Regions from separate parts of the Lysinibacillus sp. NPDC097195 genome, predicted to be linked through region 4. Evidence: riboswitches for the same ligand, from Rfam matches in the RefSeq annotation. Region 4 holds a riboswitch; each other region holds the start of a gene.
The links. Region 4 has a riboswitch for thiamine pyrophosphate ahead of ACIQXI_RS06040 (ABC transporter substrate-binding protein). Riboswitches for the same ligand answer to the same signal wherever they lie in the genome.

Region 1 (2,206 bases), on a different contig from region 4:
TATCTCAACTCATTACATATTGTTTTATGCCGGCAGCGGTATTTGTTAATTTATATGAAACGACTGTGGAGTTAACGGTGCTTGGGGAAGTGGCACTATTTATTGCGCTCTTTATCGGGAGTCAAATGGTGCTAAGTCACTTTTTAGCAAAGGCACTTGGTCTTGCGAAAACAGAAACGGCAGTATTTAAAAATAGTGTTGTGCTTATTAACTCTGGTAACTATGGCATTCCGGTAGCCCAAATGATTTTCGCAGCCCAGCCGGTTGGAGTTGCAATTCAAGTACTTCTCGTTATTTTTCAAAATATGACGACTTATACATATGGTTTATATAATTTAATCTCCTCCACTAAATCAGGGATGGCGATAGTGAAGGATTTTCTAAAAATGCCGATTATTCATGCCCTAATAATAGGAGTGGCAATGAATTTCTTTCATATTGGCATTCCGCAATTTATCCGGATTCCAATTGACCATGTGGCGGATGGTTTTATTGCAGTAGCACTTATTACACTCGGTGCACAACTATCGCAACTTGAAATCAAATCGATGTTCAATAAAACAGTGTTTGTTAGCTGTATTACGCGTCTTGTAGTAGGTCCTGCTGTAGCATTACTTATTATTTCTGTGCTCGGCTTAGATGGTGTCGTTGCTCAATCGCTCTTTATTGCAAGTGCATTTCCAACGTCACGTAATAGCTCCAGTTTAGCGCTAGAATATGATATCGAGTCGGCTACTGCTGCGCAAACCGTGCTATTTTCTACAATCGTTAGCTGTATTACCGTGACCGTGGTAATTTATATAGCGGAAATGCTCTTTACATAATTGGCTTCCATCTATTAGTAATATCTGGTACACTAACATCAAACTGAATAGCTTAACTAGGGGAGTCTGATGAGTCGGGCTGAGAGGGAAACGCATGGAGGTTTCTTGACCCTTTGGACCTGATCTGGCTCATACCAGCGTGGGAAAGTTAATGAACATCGCACTCCTTATACTTTTGAACTGTGCGATTAATAAACCTTACATGTACAGCCGGATCCAAATTTTTTTGGATTCGGCTTTTTATTTGTAATAGAGCTTATTGGCGTGAGCTAGATTCGGTCCTTGTAAAAAATACTAAAAAGGGAGCGGAATAGTAAATGACAACAATTAGCGAAAAAAACATGAACATTATGGCAAGCTTTGATGGCAGTAAAAAAGTATATATAGAAGGAACACGACCAGATATTTTAGTGCCAATGCGTGAAATTAAGTTAAGCCCAACAACTGGTAGTTTTGGAGAAGAAGAAAATGCGCCTATTCGAGTTTATGATACGAGTGGGCCTTATACAGATCCAACGTATACAATCGATATTACGAAAGGTTTACCAGCTTTGCGGAGTGCGTGGATTAAAGAGCGTGATGATGTAGAGGAATACGAGGGACGCACTATAAAACCAGAAGATAATGGTTTCCGCAAAGTAGATGATCCACGTCTGTTTGAACATGTATTTCCACAGCTAGCACGTAAACCATTACGTGCGAAAAAGGGTCGCAATGTGACGCAACTACATTATGCAAGGCAAGGAATTATTACCCCGGAAATGGAATTTGTGGCGATTCGTGAACATGTTAAACCAGAATTTGTGCGTGCCGAAATTGCTGCAGGACGGGCTATTATGCCATCGAATATTAATCATCCCGAGGCTGAGCCGATGATAATCGGTCGTAACTTCCATGTGAAAATCAACGCCAATATTGGCAATTCGGCTGTTACTTCCTCCATTGCCGAGGAAGTGGAAAAAATGACGTGGGCAACACGGTGGGGTGCGGATAATATTATGGATTTATCTACTGGTAAGCATATTCATACAACACGTGAATGGATTATTCGTAATGCTGCTGTGCCTGTAGGAACTGTGCCGATTTATCAAGCGCTTGAAAAGGTCAATGGCGTAGCAGAGGATTTAACATGGGAAGTGTATCGAGATACGTTAATCGAGCAAGCCGAGCAAGGGATAGATTACTTCACGATTCATGCAGGTGTCTTGCTGCGTTATGTGCCTTTAACAGCTAATCGCGTAACAGGCATTGTGTCGCGCGGAGGTTCTATTATGGCGCAGTGGTGTTTATTCCATCATCAAGAAAATTTCTTATATACGCATTTTGAAGAGATTTGTGAAATTATGAAGACGTATGATGTTGCCTTTTCGTTAGGGGATGGT
Region 2 (2,206 bases), 1.0 Mb from region 4:
GCTGTTGTGCGTAAATGAGCATAACCCCAGCTATGTGTATGAACAGCCGCTTTCGGATTGCCTGTTGTACCGCTCGTATAGGCTAAAAAAGCATTGTCCGTACTTTTTGTCGGTGTCGGATTCGTATAAGTTGTAGGTTGCTCCTTCATTTTTTCAAGTAATGGTTGCCATGGTGCATGCGCTTGGCCTACTACAAATTGCAAAATACCGTTTAAGTTTTGTACTTGATCAAATTGTTCAATATATGGCTCGTAGGCAATAATACCTTTCGCATTTGCATGTGTAATGCGATATTCAATATCTTTTGTACGTAACATTTCTGAGCTAGGGATAATTGTTAACCCTGCCTTCAATGCCGCTATGTAAACAATATAAGCCTCTACAGATCTCGGAACCATAACTAAAAGGACATCGCCCTTGGTTAATCCTTGTGAAGTAAATACATGGGCTGCCTGATTCGCCTTTTCTAGTAATGTCGCATATGTAATGTATTGAATTTCTTGCTGCTCATTATATACAATTAATGCATTTTTAGATGGCTGCTGTGCATACTTTTCAATTTCCTCCACAATGTTATACCATTCTGGTGCGATTAAATCCTGTCTTTTCATAATAACTTCCTCCTTATTGCTAGGTTTATTATAAAACTCATTTTTTAATTATTTCAATGGAAGGGACTTATTTTAAGAAAGTCATGACAATTATCATGGTTTATTCTATGGCATCAGTCACTAATTTCCAAATTATGATAAAAAGCTATTGAATACTCTGATAAGATATGTTACATTTTGGGCAACTAAAAATTCTTGATTGCAGGGGGACTCATAACGAGTTGAGAAGGTAAAACCTGACCCTTTGAACCTGTTAGTTAATACTGACGTAGGGAGCAATATCCATCTTCTTTATTGATGACAAGCTCTTTTACGTGTACATTTTGCACGAAAAAGAGCTTTTTTGCATGCTTACGTCCATCCAAAAGGAGGACTATGATGATTTTTCAAACTATTCGTAATAAACAACCACTCATTCACTGCATAACAAACTATGTTGTGGCAAATTTTCAAGCAAACGGCTTATTAGCAATTGGTGCTTCTCCTGTAATGGCTGATGAAACACTAGAAGTCGAAGAAATGGTAGCTATTTCCTCAGCCTTACTCATTAATATCGGCACGCTCACTAGCCGGACAAAAGAATCGATGTTGCTTGCTGGAAAAAAGGCCAATGCTCTTGGTATTCCAGTACTGTTAGACCCAGTTGGTGTGGGAGCCACAGCTTTTCGCAAACAAACAGTACAACAATTATTAAAAGAACTTCGCTTCGCTGTTATTCGCTGTAATATTGGAGAACTTGCTACTATCGCCAACGTCCAGTGGCAACAGAAAGGTGTTGATAGTGGAGTCGGTTCCATCTCCGTAGAAGAAAAAGCAAAAGAAATAGCCAAAAAATATCAATGCATCGTTATTGTAACTGGTGAAGAAGATTTTATAACAGATGGCCATCAAGCCCAATGGATTATTGGTGGGCATTTGCGCATGACAGAAGTTACTGGCACTGGTTGTTTGTTAAGCGCAATTTGTTGTGCTGCTTATAGTGTTGGTACAGCGCCATTTTCCCAGCTGTGCGATACATTAACCGCCTATAAACAAGTGGCGAAACATGCTGCTTCTACTACACCATTTAACGGTGATTTTACTGTTTCCATCTTAAATGAATTACATCGTTTATCGAAGGATGGTGATCACTAATGCACATTGTTACGACAATTGCTGGCTCTGATAGTGGTGGCGGAGCAGGTATCCAGGCTGATTTAAAAACATTTCAAGAATTAGGCGTTTTCGGAACTTCTGTTCTTACCGCTTTGACTGCACAGAATACATTAGGTGTAATGGATGTATTACCAATCGACCAAGGCTTTGTCAATAAACAACTTCAAGTTTTACTCGATGATTTTTCAATTTCTGCCATTAAGACAGGAATGCTTTTTTCTTCTGACATTATTCGTACCGTTGCACAGACTTTCTGCCATTCAGCGATTCCCCTTATTGTTGATCCAGTAATGATTGCTAAAGGTGGCGAAAGCTTATTACAGCAACAAGCGATAGCGGCATTAAAGGAAGAACTTTTACCACTTGCCACAATCGTCACACCTAATGTTCCTGAAGCAGAGACTCTTATAGGGCGTAAAATCGAAACTTTATTAGAAATT
Region 3 (2,206 bases), on a different contig from region 4:
TTAAAATATGGTTTGGTTCATCATGCAATGAACGACCTAAACCATGTCCTGTTAAGTTCATAATAACCGTTAAGTCATTGGCATAAGCTTCACGCTCTACCGCTTTCCCAATTTGGTTTAGTTTAGAACCAGCTTTTACTTTTGTCATAGCACGATCAAAGGCACTTTTCGCTACGCGGCAAAGTTTTTCTTTATCTTCGTAACCTTGCCCTACTACAAATGAAATACCTGTATCTGCAAAATAGCCATTTAGAGAACCGGATACATCAATATTGACGATGTCTCCCTCTTGAATAATGCGTTGTCCAGGAATACCATGGGCCACTTCTTCATTCACACTAATACAAGTATATCCAGGGAAATCGTATTCACCTTTAGGACCTGAAATAGCTCCTGCTTCAGCAAACATGCGCCCTGCAATTTCATCTAATTCAAGTGTTGTCACTCCTGGTTTTGTAGCTGCCTTCATCGCCTCACGAATTTCGGCACAAATGCGACCAATTTTTTTAAAGGCTTCAATTTCTTCTTGCGTTTTTACAATCATTTTTAACGTCCCTTTCATCTAATATCTATTCTTTAATATAACATAACTTTAAATGCGCATAACGCCAAACGCTTTAATTATTCTATGCCGCCATGATTTTAGACGTACCATCAAATAAAAAACAACAATTTACCAAATCTCAACTTTGTTCAACGAGTATTGCTCTAAAAATAAAAAATAGCATACTAAGATACTTAGCATACTATTTTTCCCTTTTGGATAGGCTAATATTGTTTAAGATTTACGTTGCATTAATTGCGGTGCTGCTGTAAATAATAGCACACCAACAATTGCGGTTAAAACGGTAGCTGGTAGCATGTATGTTCCATTATAAATAATTGAATAGACCCATGCATTTTGATCGCCTGCATATTCAGCAAAAAATACTGCACCTGCGAACGTATGCGCAAGATAACGAAGGAAACCTGCCAACACCGTACCAATGACAATATAAACGGCCATTTTCTTTTTATTTAAAGCTGTTGCTGCCTTTAATACAGGTTCACGAACGATTGCTGCTAAACCTACTACGGTAAAGGCCACCCCATAATCTAGTAATCCTTGAAGCCAGTGCACAATATAAGCACCAAACATTGTTTGTATAACACCAATCAATAGCCCTGTTGCAAGCCCTGACCAAAGGCCCCAACGAAACGCCATTAATATGATTGGAATCATCACCAAGCTCACAGAGCCACCTTGTGCCCATACTTTAAAGGAAACTTGATCAAGCACAAGTCCTATCGCTGCGAAAATGGCAATCTCGACCAGCATGAGTAATCTTTTTTTGTCCATAAAATTATTCTCTCCTTTGTTCCGATGTAGGATACAAGAGCAGGAATAGAAATCAATTATTGATATGCGCACAATCCGGCATGAAAAAAACGATGCCAGGACAGAGCCTCACATCGTAAAAGTGTCGGTTTCTATCCACATCCCTACGCAAGTGTTAACTTACAGGTTCAAAGAGTAAAGGCATTACGTGCCCAGTCTCAGCTGACATCATCAGCTCCCCTTGTGGTCGTTACATCTAATTTTTTATTGAACACCCTCATTGTACGCAAACGTCTGGACGATTACAACCTTTTCCACGCTTATTTTTTTTTGAAACTTTTGATTTTTTAATGCGTAAATATAAAAAAAGGAGGAACAATGATGGAGAATCAAAAAATTTTACCTGCATTTAGTTATCTCAGTATTTTTTTTGCACCATTTATCGTCCCGTTAGTTGTCTATTTTGTTTCAAATGATCGTGATATCAAAAGACATGCTGTCAGAGCACTTATTTCTCACTTAATCCCACTTGCCTTTGGCATCATCTTCTTTATCGTTTTCATTTTTTCAACGATGTCACTCAATATGTTTGACCCTTCTGCAAATGGGAATACATTTATTATTATATGGTTTGTATCATTTGCAATTTATTTACTCGTATCATTAGCGATTGTCATTTGGAATATAGTGCAAGCTGTACGAGTGATTCGTTAAAAATTCGTTCAAAGGAGCTGTCGTATTTGTGAAAGTATCAAAAGTAGTTAAAACTGCTATAAAATTTGCACCCATCGTTATTCCTATCGTAAAAAAAGTAGTCGCAGCTAAAAAAGGAACAACAGCTAACGTACAAACACGCAGAAAATAGTAGCAAATATTTCGCTATCCTAA
Region 4 (2,206 bases):
TGTTCGCCCCATTGCGTTGCATCATCTTGATATTTATTTGCTAACCATTCCTGACTTTTATGCACAAGTGCTTTATCTAAATCAGGAACCGCTTCAAGTAATAGATCAGCCGCTTCACTTGGGTGCTCAATTGCATATTCATAACCTTTAGCCGATGCCGCAACAAATGCCTTTACGACGTCCGGATTTTCTTTTATCATTTTTTCATTCGTAGCTAGTACCGGTGTATAATAATCAAGTTGCTTACTATAGTCAGTCAAATACTGCATATTTATTGTTTCCCCACGAAGTTCTGCCTCAATCCCTGTCCAAGCATAAAAAATCCACGCAAAATCAATATCCTTCTGCATCATGGTAAAAAAGTCTAAATCGCCTGCATTGACGATATCTAATTGATTGATATCCGCATTTGCTGTTTGCATAAGTGATTGTAAAACAGCTTGTTCTAATGGCGCACCCCAGCCTCCGTAAGTTTTTCCTTCATAGTCTTTAGGTGACGTAATGCCCTTTGATGCAACAGATGCAAAGCCAGACGTATTATGTTGAATAATGGCTGCAATCGACACAAGCGGCACGTCTTGTACACGTGCTTGCGTAATACCTTCCTGGTAGCTTACGCCAAATTGTGCTTTACCGGATGCTACAAGCTGATCAGCACCCGCTTCTCCAGGTAAAATAATGTCTACGTCTAAGCCTTGCTCTTTAAAATAGCCCAACTTTTTCGCAACGTACAGTCCTGTATGATTGGTATTAGGTGTCCAGTCCAGGACGACCGATACCTTTTTTAATGAATTTGTTTCCTCTTTGTCTGCTTTTTCGCTACAACCAACTAATGTTAACAGTGCAGCAATGACAACGAATAACCATTTTTTCATGCTGTCTCCTCCAAGTTTAATAATTTGAAAGTGTTCATGATTGAATGTCATCACCAGTAGAAAACGTATTCTCAGCATTGTTGCACACGCTTGTTGCGGATTATAGGTGTGTTGTGGGTAAATTCCTGTCTAAACAAAAAAACGCCTAGGAATTATCCCAGACGTTTGCAAACGGTATCAAAAAAATGTGTACAATTATTTTTGAATAGATGTTCCCTACGCTGGTACGAGCCAAATCAGGTTCAAAGGGTCAGCATCTAAACGGATGCACTCTCAGCTGGCAACTTCCAGCCCCCCTACATTCTTTACTTATGAACTTTTCGAAGATTATTATACCCATATCTATCGTAAAAAGACAAGCTAGTAATTTTTAAGTAATAATAAAGGTATCAGTGATCACCTATAATCAATCTATTTCAACTTTTTTCTTTTATGGACTATGAAATATACAATCATGGCAATAACTATTGCCGAAGTTGCCCAAACATATAGTTGATTTCTATTATATTGACTACTCAAATTAACTTCTTCTATAGGAGGCTGTCCTGCTCCAAGTATCTCTAAATCTTCCTGTGAAGTACTCAATATATTCGTACGATCACAAGTGACTGTTACAAGCGATTTTCCCCCATATACACTTGAGTCATCAGCATAAACCAAATATTCTTGTCCTTTTATAAAAGGATAGCCACAATCCCCATCACCTTGACCAGTACTAAGAATTAGTTGCGATTGTTTAACACCCTTCCATGTGTTCGTTACTTCAAAGAGAACAGAATGTAATGTATAGCCTTTTAAACTTCTTTTCTCTTTTATTTCAATAACCTTCCCACTAAATACGGCTATTGAACGTTCGAATTCTTGTTCAACACTTGGTAAATCGGCACACGAACAAGCACTTGTTATCGAAGGAAAAGATACTATCATAAAAATGAAAACTAGAAATATCATTGCCTTTTTCACATATATCATCTCAATTTCCCCATGGTCATCTAATTCTAATATTTTATACTATACCCCTTTATTGTCGACCCTTCCTTAGTCATTAATAATATGAATAATTTTTTGGTGAGCATCTAAAGCTTCAGGAATTGGCATCACAACAAACACATGAAGCATGTTTGGGTAAACATAAGTGTTTATAGCAATTCCTTGTTTAGTAAGTTTTTCATCAAAGGTCATGGCATCCGGATATAGCGCTTCATGTGTACCAATAAAATGAGTAATCTTCGCAACTCCTTGAAAGTCACCGTAAATTGGACTAATTAATGGGTCCGATAAACTTTTATCAGCTGCCCATAGCTTTGTAATGACTTCCATTCCTTCACGAG

Region 1: it holds a riboswitch for thiamine pyrophosphate, as region 4 does, so the genes downstream of both, thiC (phosphomethylpyrimidine synthase ThiC) here and ACIQXI_RS06040 (ABC transporter substrate-binding protein) in region 4, are expected to answer to the same signal.
Region 2: it holds a riboswitch for thiamine pyrophosphate, as region 4 does, so the genes downstream of both, thiM (hydroxyethylthiazole kinase) here and ACIQXI_RS06040 (ABC transporter substrate-binding protein) in region 4, are expected to answer to the same signal.
Region 3: it holds a riboswitch for thiamine pyrophosphate, as region 4 does, so the genes downstream of both, thiT (energy-coupled thiamine transporter ThiT) here and ACIQXI_RS06040 (ABC transporter substrate-binding protein) in region 4, are expected to answer to the same signal.

The regions. Positions count from the first base shown of each region.
Region 1 covers NZ_JBIWDP010000007.1:99,642-101,847, forward strand. Annotated here, with positions in the region: gene ACIQXI_RS20485 (AEC family transporter) at 1-824, shown strand, start outside; TPP riboswitch at 873-987, shown strand; gene thiC (phosphomethylpyrimidine synthase ThiC) at 1,142-2,206, shown strand, end outside.
Region 2 covers NZ_JBIWDP010000001.1:173,850-176,055, reverse strand. Annotated here, with positions in the region: gene mbcS (acyl-CoA synthetase MbcS) at 1-611, opposite strand, end outside; TPP riboswitch at 805-903, shown strand; gene thiM (hydroxyethylthiazole kinase) at 990-1,745, shown strand; gene thiD (bifunctional hydroxymethylpyrimidine kinase/phosphomethylpyrimidine kinase) at 1,745-2,206, shown strand, end outside.
Region 3 covers NZ_JBIWDP010000006.1:96,909-99,114, reverse strand. Annotated here, with positions in the region: gene map (type I methionyl aminopeptidase) at 1-544, opposite strand, end outside; gene thiT (energy-coupled thiamine transporter ThiT) at 779-1,339, opposite strand; TPP riboswitch at 1,463-1,570, opposite strand; gene ACIQXI_RS19805 (magnetosome magnetite crystal formation protein family) at 1,700-2,032, shown strand; gene ACIQXI_RS19800 (hypothetical protein) at 2,061-2,183, shown strand.
Region 4 covers NZ_JBIWDP010000001.1:1,171,414-1,173,619, forward strand. Annotated here, with positions in the region: gene ACIQXI_RS06040 (ABC transporter substrate-binding protein) at 1-875, opposite strand, end outside; TPP riboswitch at 1,072-1,183, opposite strand; gene ACIQXI_RS06045 (hypothetical protein) at 1,287-1,847, opposite strand; gene ACIQXI_RS06050 (alpha/beta hydrolase fold domain-containing protein) at 1,914-2,206, opposite strand, start outside.